2 regions of the Sporosarcina jeotgali genome follow, and region 2 is predicted to be linked to the other one. Evidence: predicted binding sites of a transcription regulator. Region 2 holds the regulator's gene; the other holds the start of a gene.

Region 1 (4,216 bases), 320 kb from region 2:
AAGTGCTGTACCGGCATGATCATTATCAGCTCGGATTATTATTAGTAAGATAATAGATAAAAAGGAGGCGGTGCTGTGTGGAAAGTTTAGCGACAAAATTGGTTATGGCGTTGTTCATTCCTGGAATTCTCGTTGTGTTCTTCACGCGGGTTACGTTTCATCAGCTTGTCGGATTAATCTTGACGATTGCACTCATCGCCGCCTCTGTTTATGCAGGTTATACGCATAACTGGATGCTGTACGTGGCAGATGCGCTGTCGCTGACGGTTGGATTCTGGTATGCCAATCGAATGGTTGCAAGCGCACATCGGCGGTCTAATGAAAATCTTCATGAATAACGAAAAAGCCTTGCACACGCTGCAGGGCTTTTTCATTTCTTCTATTCTATAAGTATGAGAACCGGGATTTTTGGGTATGATAGGTTCAAAGGGGTTACATGAACAAACTGTAGACCGCGAGTACACCAATCGTTCCGAGGACGACGGTCATTAATCCAAATCCGGAGACTGCTATGAGAAATGCAGTTGCGGCACCGATTAACCCGAATAAGAGATTGCCTTCTTGTACATAGAACACTGCCGGGAAAATGAGAGCGCCGAGCACAGCGTAAGGGATGTTGCTTAAAATTCCCGTAACGAACGGCGGCAGCTTTTTTCCATCGAGGATCGTGAGCGGAATCATGCGCGGAATGTACGTCACAAGCGCCATTCCGAATAGCATCCACCAATAAGTCGGGCCCATCAGTTCTCCTCCTTTTCAATGACAGGGATAGACCTGCGTCCGTATTTTGAATAAATGAGTTCGATAATGATTGAAGAGAGCAAGGTCGATGCCAAAATTGCCCACCCTGTCGATAATAATTCGGTATAATAAAAGAAACAGTGCAGGATTGCCGCAAGACTCGCGAGCAGCACTACTTTCCGATTGCCTTTCATAGATGGGACAAGCAGTGCGATGAAGAGCGCATAGAGTGCGATGGACATGGCAGCTTGCAGGAATAACGGCAGGTTCGCGCCGATGACATGTCCTACAGCGGTGAAAACGACCCAGCTGCCGTAAGCGATCACGATGACGCCGAATGCATGAGCACTTGACACTTTGTCTTGTTTACTCGTTGCAATGACGGAAAACGTTTCATCCGTGACTCCGAATGCGTATGCAGCTTTGACGGGTTTTGGAGCGGGCTGCATCTTTTCATTCAGCGAAGCCGTCATTAGAAAGTGACGGATGTTTACGATGAATGTATTCATGACGATTAATAATGGATCGACGCCAGCTGTGATGAGGCTGAGCGATATGTATTGGGCTGCGCCAGCAAAGACGAAAATACTCATTGCGGTCGCTTCGATCAGCGAAAGCCCAGTAGTCTTTGCAAGCAGGCCGAATGTAAGCGCGACGGGGAAATACCCGATGGCGATGCTGAGACCGGCGCGGAGGCCGTTGTTGAATTCACTGCGTTCCATTTGCATCCCAGCTTTCATATGATTTTCAATACTAGTGATTATACTACATCTGCTAAAGACAACAAGACTGAATTTTTAAATGGTTATAAAAAGAGAGATTAAGGTTGGGGTGACTCGAGATGCAAGAATGGTTAAGTGTGGATAAAGTTATCGAACTCGCAGAGCAATATAAGGCATTCGGTCCGTTCATCGGCATTTTACTGCCGTTCATCGAGTCATTCCTGCCTTTTTTACCGTTATTTGTGTTCGTCTTCGCGAATTCCGCAGCGTACGGATTATGGTTAGGCTTCATCCTATCCTGGGTCGGAACGACGGTCGGTTCCTACGTGGTGTTTTTGATTATCCGGAGATACGGGCAAAGCCGCTTACTGAACTTCATGACACGCCATAAAAAAGTGAAGAAGCTGATTTTGTGGGTGGAGAGCAATGGATTCGGCCCGCTGTTCTTGTTCATCTGTTTCCCGTTTACGCCATCCGCGCTCGTGAATCTGGTTGCAGGATTGTCGAATATGCGGAAGACGTATTATTTGATGATCTTAATGGCAGGGAAGTTTGTCATGATTTTCATGATCAGTTTCGTCGGCTACGATTTGAAAGCATTGCTGACCCAGCCGATCCGATCCGCAATTGTCGGCGCTGTGATTTTGATATTATGGTTCGCCGGCAAGTATTTTGAGCGGCGTTTGAATAAGAAGGTCGAGCGGCACGCGCGGGAATGGGACGGGAAAAAGCATTGGGAGGACAAGTAATAGCAGTGCAGTGCGCTTCGCCTGGCGAAGCGTTTTTTTATTTGGATTAAACATCTTGTGGCACGCTTCAGGAATTGGGGGCGGGTGCTCATAAAAGTTATGAAACGCTCATAACGTCGGGGAAATGATCATAAATCTCGCGAAGTGCTCATAACCGTGGAAATGCGATCATAAATCACGAAATGTGATCATAAGACTTTTAAACTGATCATAAACCTCAAAAAACCGCTCATAACCACTTCACGCCGCGCGCTATGCCCCTCAATCCTTCATCCAGCAACCACACAAATGAACCATTTTCAGAAGTGCGAACATTTATTCGCAAAAGCACCTCTCAGACTTTGATTCTTCTAGTGAAAACCATTACAATGAGAAGACTAGTAACGAAGAGAGAGGGGCTATCTGATGACGCTGCGATTTATAACGGGACGGTCAGGGACAGGGAAGACCTATACGATAGAGCAGGAAATTGTACAAGCACTGCAGGCAGATCCGCTTGGCGCGCCGATTGTGCTGATTGTGCCGGACCAGATGTCGTATTCGCTGGAGCATAGTTTGGCTGCGCAATTCGGATTAAACGGCATGGTGCGTGCGCAAGTATTGACGTTCAAGCGGCTGGCATGGCGGGTGCTGCAGGAAACAGGCGGGATTACACGTCGCGAAGTGGACGGATTCGGATATCGGATGCTTATCCGCAGTGTGCTGGAAGAAAATCGTGAGGATTTCAAGTTATTCCGACAAGCGGCTGATAAGCGCGGATTCACGGAGCAGGTAGAGGGTGTGTTGAAAGAGTTCAGCCGGTATTGTCTGGATCACACAACACTTGCACAGCTGCATACCCAGCTCGCTGCAGCATCAGCGCCGCGTTCTTTAGTTGATAAAGCAGGGGATTTGTCATTGCTGCTGGAAAAAGTGGAAGAGCGATTAGGGTCAGCATATGTCGATAGTGAAGGGCATTTAGCGATGCTTGCCGGTCAGGTCCAGTTTTCTTCCTACATTCAAGAAGCAGACATTTACATAGACGGTTTCGAATTATTGACGAACCGGGAGCATGAAATTATCCGTGAGCTATTAAAATATGCAAAACGGGTTACTGTTGCGCTGCCGACGGATGAGCAGGGAGAAGCGACAGAGGATCACGAGTTGTTTTTCAGTCCGATGCGCACGAAACAAATCATTACAGAACTTGCGCGTGAGGAATCAGTAGAGATTGAAGCAGAGATGAAATTGACGACCGCACGCCGATTCCGAAATCCCGACGTGCTGCATCTCGAAGCTCAATTTGATAAATATCCAGCCGCCCAGCAAGTCAGCAGCGGAGATGTTCGGGTTATTGAAGCAACGGATCGCCGAGCTGAAATGCATGCCGTAGCCCGTTCGATTCGAAAGCTTGCGATGTCGGGGAAACGATACAACGATATGGCGATTTTGTATCGCCAGCCGGAAGTCTACGATGAATTGATCGAAACCATTTTCCCTCAGTATGATATTCCGGTCTTCATCAGCCAGAAAAAGCCGATGCTTCACCATCCGCTTATTGAATTTACGCGTTCTGTGCTGGAAGCAGTCACTGGAAACTGGTCCTACGAAGCAATTTTCCGTGCGGTGAAAACGGATTTGTTTTTCCCCCACGGAGAAGACCGTCAGATTTGGCGGGAACGTGCCGATCGGCTGGAGAACTATGTGCTGGCACATGGAATCCATGGCCACCGGTGGTTTGACGATGTACGATGGCGGGTGAAAAAGTATCGCGGCCTGGAGCTGCATACCGAAGTTCAGACAGATGAAGAACTCGCAATGCAGGCAGAGCTGCATAGTGTCCGGGATTTGATCCGCGGTCCTCTGGAAGGTCTGGGGAAGAAGTTGAAAGCTGCACAAGACGGCAGACAAGCGGCAGAGGCGCTGTTTGCTTTCATGGAAGAACTCCATGTCTATGATAAAATCATCGATTTGCGTGCTGAAGAGGAGCGTGCAGGGCGATTGCTCGGTGCGTCAGAACATGAA
Region 2 (4,216 bases):
TGCTGTATAGAAGCATTGAGCCATGACCTGCCGACAAAACAAAGCGATCCCGGTTAAACCAAGATGGGTTTGACGGATTATGATGCATGTGCTGGGTCCATAGTACATACGCCATTGGCGCAGCACCCATAGGAAGGCCAGGGTGGCCAGAATTTGCTTTTTCGATAGCGTCGATCGATAACGTCCGGATCGTATTAATCGCCAGTTGATCAGTAGTGTTAGTCATCGGTAATTACACCCTTTCACAATCTCTTATTTTAACTAGATTCCTCATCCATTGTAATGAAAAAACCGCAGGAATACAAACTGCGGTCAGATGATATGCGGATACTTAATTTAAAAACTTCTTGTTTTGAGCATCTTTTACTTTTTCAGGTGTTACGTCATTTCCATCAGGGTCCAGCACTTTAACATTTTCGATGGTATCTCTCATTGTTGAACGGAAAGTTTTCAAATACTCACTGCGCAATTGAGATTGCTCTTTCGCTTCTTCAATGGAAAGACCCGATGTTTTTGCCTTTTTTGCAAGCTCATTAATACGGTTTATCTTATTTTCTTCCAGCATAACGTTCCCTCCAGTTCACATTCATTATTTAGAACGTAAACAAAAACGGCCAGAAGTGCAACCAATTAGCCTTCCTGCTCTGCAACAAATTCCTGATATCGTCTATGGACCGTTGCCTTGCTCACCTGATGACCTAGTCCTTTAAGTACAGAAGTGATTTCTTCAAAAGTCAGTCCCTTATCGCGCAAAGAAACAATTTCAAGTACGGGTGCATCTATTCGTTCCCTGCCTTCCGCATTACCTTGGTTTCGTAAATTGTGTTCTGGTCTGTACCCTGCCTCTACAGCTCGTTTCATTCCTCTTCGTATCTTTGCATTATGTAATTTCCGCTGATATTCTTCTACTATTGCAAGTATTTCAAGAAGCATGGAGTCCATTTCATTCAATTCTAATGGGCCGCTGTCATGATTCGTAAAAACAGAAGTATTTGTTTTTGCGAGCAGGTGTAAAACTGCGACACGGGCATTCCCTCTGCCAAGACGTGTTTCATCTTGGATTAAAACAGCATCAATGGAATCCTCTTTAATATAATCAAGAAGATCCAATAGGCCTTCCCGATCCAATTCATATCCACTGTGTTTGTCAGTGAATGATTCAGCCACGCTGAAATCCAATCTTTTTGCCAGCGCTGTCAGTTCTTCATGCTGACGTGTTAATGATAACTCCTGAGTATCTTTTTCAGTACTTACTCTGCAGTACAAAACGCAACTACCCCGATTCCCCATTATTCTCCCTCCTCTGCAAGGACGAGTCGAGTATCGTCAACCTCCGGCCCAAAATGTGCAGGCAACTTGAGATCTTCACCTGCAATAATAGCAGAGTCAGATAAATTATTCAGTGTCGCCACTTCTCGTATCCACCGGTCTGCAGGCACATCACCTGCATAGCGCTCCGCTAGCTGATAAAGCGTATCTCCTTCGACGACTGTTACTTCAATAATGTCTTGAGGAACTGAAAATTTAAGAATAAGGACGAAAGTTAAAATTGCAAATAAGGTAAAGGCTGCTATGATATTTTTGTTTTTTCGGATGATTGTCATGGATGATTTCCCCTTTCAGAATGTACGTTCGCTTCTATGCTTTTATTATATGCGAACAAAGGTTTGTGTGTCAACACTAAAAATTAGAACCTTTGTTTGCTATGCGTACGAACACATGTTATACTATTTTCATAGAAACACTTCGCAGAGCGACGTCTCCTGCAAAAAAAGTGAAGAGGTGAACATATTGAAAAAGATCTCCAAAAGACAGGAAGACATCCTGACTTTCATTAAAGATGAAGTGCAAAAAAAGGGATACCCGCCTTCCGTACGGGAAATTGGTGAAGCTGTCGGACTTGCTTCCAGCTCAACTGTCCATGGCCATCTCGCGCGACTTGAAAGTAAAGGACTAATTAGACGCGACCCAACTAAACCCCGTGCCATTGAGATTTTGGATCAAGATGGAATGGACGAGTTAAAAACAGGCGTCGTTCACGTTCCTTTAGTCGGAAAAGTTACAGCTGGAATTCCGATTACTGCAATTGAAAATATCGAAGAGTACTTCCCCATTCCGGATACGTTCGGGACTTCGGAGGACAACTTATACATGCTGGAAATCGTAGGAGATAGTATGATTGAAGCTGGTATTTTAAATGGAGACCGCGTCGTTGTGAAGCAGCAGCATACTGCCAGTAATGGTGAAATTGTAGTAGCGATGACTGAGGAAGATGAGGCAACCGTGAAACGTTTCTTCAAAGAAAAAGATTACTTCCGTTTGCAGCCCGAGAACTCATCAATGGATCCTATTATTATTGAGAATGTATCGATTCTCGGCAAAGTGGTCGGTGTTTATCGCACGATTCATTAATTTTATAGATAAAAACTGCGTATTCCTCATTCACTTTGAGGGATACGCAGTTTTTTTAGTGGGGGATTTTTTGCATGCGGGTATGGGCACTTTCTATAGGCTATGGTCATTTTCGCAAGTTTATGAGCGCTTTCCCTGGGTTATGAGCGCTTTCCTCGGTTTATGATCACTTCCACAGGGCTATGAGCGCTTTCCGCGGGTTATGATCACTTTCACAGGGTTATGAGCGCTTTCCTCGGGTTATGATAACTTTCACAAGGTTATGAGCGCTTTCCGCGACTTATGATCATTTTCACAGGGTTATGAGCGCTTTCCTCGGTTTATGATCACTTTCACAGGGTTATGAGCGCTTTTCCACGGGTTATGATCACTTTTACAGGGTTATGAGCGCTTTCCGCAGTTTATGATCACTTCCACCTTATGATTTGATTAATTCAAGTTCGATTAGTCGCTCAACAGACGATAGGATGGCGACTTTTACGTGTTCGTACGTGAGGCCGCCTTGGATGTACGCTGTATACGGCGGACGAATAGGGCCGTCCGCTGTCAACTCGATGCTGGAGCCTTGGATGAAGGTTCCAGCGGCCATAATGACATCATCTGCATAGCCTGGCATGTACGATGGCACAGGACTCACGTGTGCATCGATTGGTGAGTTGGCTTGGATCATTTGGCAGAATGCGACCATTTGCTCGGCATTTTGGAATGATACCGATTGAATCAGATCCGTTCGGGCTGCAGAATAATGAGGGGCTGTCACTAGCCCATAGGATTCAAGCATGCCTGCCGTAAATTGTGCGCCCTTTACGGCTTGACTTACAGTGTGCGGAGCTAGGAAAAATCCTTGGTACATTTCTCGTAACGTATCCAGTGATGCTCCTGCTTCTGCGCCTAAGCCAGGTGAAGTCATGCGGTATCCGCATTTCTCAATCAATTCTTTTCTTCCTGCAATGTAGCCGCCTGTACGAGCAAGACCGCCACCCGGGTTTTTGATCAATGACCCCGCCATCAGATCTGCACCAACATCCGTCGGCTCCAGCTCTTCGACAAATTCACCATAACAATTATCAGTAAATATAATAATATCGGGATGATTTGCTTTTATCCGCTTCACCATGTCGCCAATCTCGGCAACTGTGAACGATGGGCGGTCCGCGTAGCCTCTGGAACGCTGAATGGCAATCATTTTAGTGTTGGGATTGATCTGACGTTCAACTTCTTCATAGTCAACAGTTCCATTTTCCAATAAATCAACATGATGGTAGCCGATATTGAAGTCCTGCAGCGAGCCTGTATCTTGATCTCCGCCGGATACGATTGACTCTAACGTATCATAGGGCTTCCCTGTTATATAAAGCAGTTCATCTCCGGGCCGCAATATCCCGAAAAGGCTAATCGCAATCGCATGTGTGCCCGAAATGATTTGACCGCGCACTAGACTTGCTTCCGCTCCAAAAACATCGGCATATAATTGCTCAAGCACTTCTCTGCCTGCATCATCATATCCATATCCAGTGGATCCGGTTAAATGAAAGTCACTCACACGATTCTTTCTGAACGCTGCCAATACTTTCTTTTGATTGAGGAAAGCGATGCGTTCGGCAGCTTTTGCATAAGGTTGTAGTTCGTTTTCAACTTTTTCTGCACGATTTAAGATTTCATCGTTCAATTGCTGTATACTCATTCAGGATGCTCCATTCTGTACCATAGGTTTACTGCCCATTTTAACAGGTAGAACGCTTTCGGTAAACGGATTCTCATCCTGACAATTTTAAAACGTATTGAACGGAGGAACTTTGAAGTG

The links. Region 2 encodes LexA, which represses DNA repair genes until DNA is damaged. Its sites were predicted from a motif close to CGAACATATGTTCG; they were not measured.
Region 1: the regulator LexA is predicted to act here: its motif matches at 2,521-2,534, upstream of addB (helicase-exonuclease AddAB subunit AddB).

Annotation. Positions count from the first base shown of each region.
Region 1 is NZ_CP116341.1:817,608-821,823, forward strand. Features, by position in the region: gene PGH26_RS03735 (PDZ domain-containing protein) at 1-53, shown strand, start outside; gene PGH26_RS03740 (CsbA family protein) at 78-338, shown strand; gene PGH26_RS03745 (AzlD domain-containing protein) at 433-741, opposite strand; gene PGH26_RS03750 (AzlC family ABC transporter permease) at 741-1,463, opposite strand; gene PGH26_RS03755 (TVP38/TMEM64 family protein) at 1,583-2,212, shown strand; gene addB (helicase-exonuclease AddAB subunit AddB) at 2,618-4,216, shown strand, end outside.
Region 2 is NZ_CP116341.1:1,136,569-1,140,784, reverse strand. Features, by position in the region: gene tkt (transketolase) at 1-226, opposite strand, end outside; gene PGH26_RS05345 (DUF896 domain-containing protein) at 332-565, opposite strand; gene PGH26_RS05340 (YneB family resolvase-like protein) at 631-1,290, opposite strand; gene yneA (cell division suppressor protein YneA) at 1,290-1,604, opposite strand; gene lexA (transcriptional repressor LexA) at 1,792-2,412, shown strand; gene PGH26_RS05325 (methionine gamma-lyase family protein) at 2,831-4,096, opposite strand; gene PGH26_RS05320 (trimeric intracellular cation channel family protein) at 4,214-4,216, shown strand, end outside.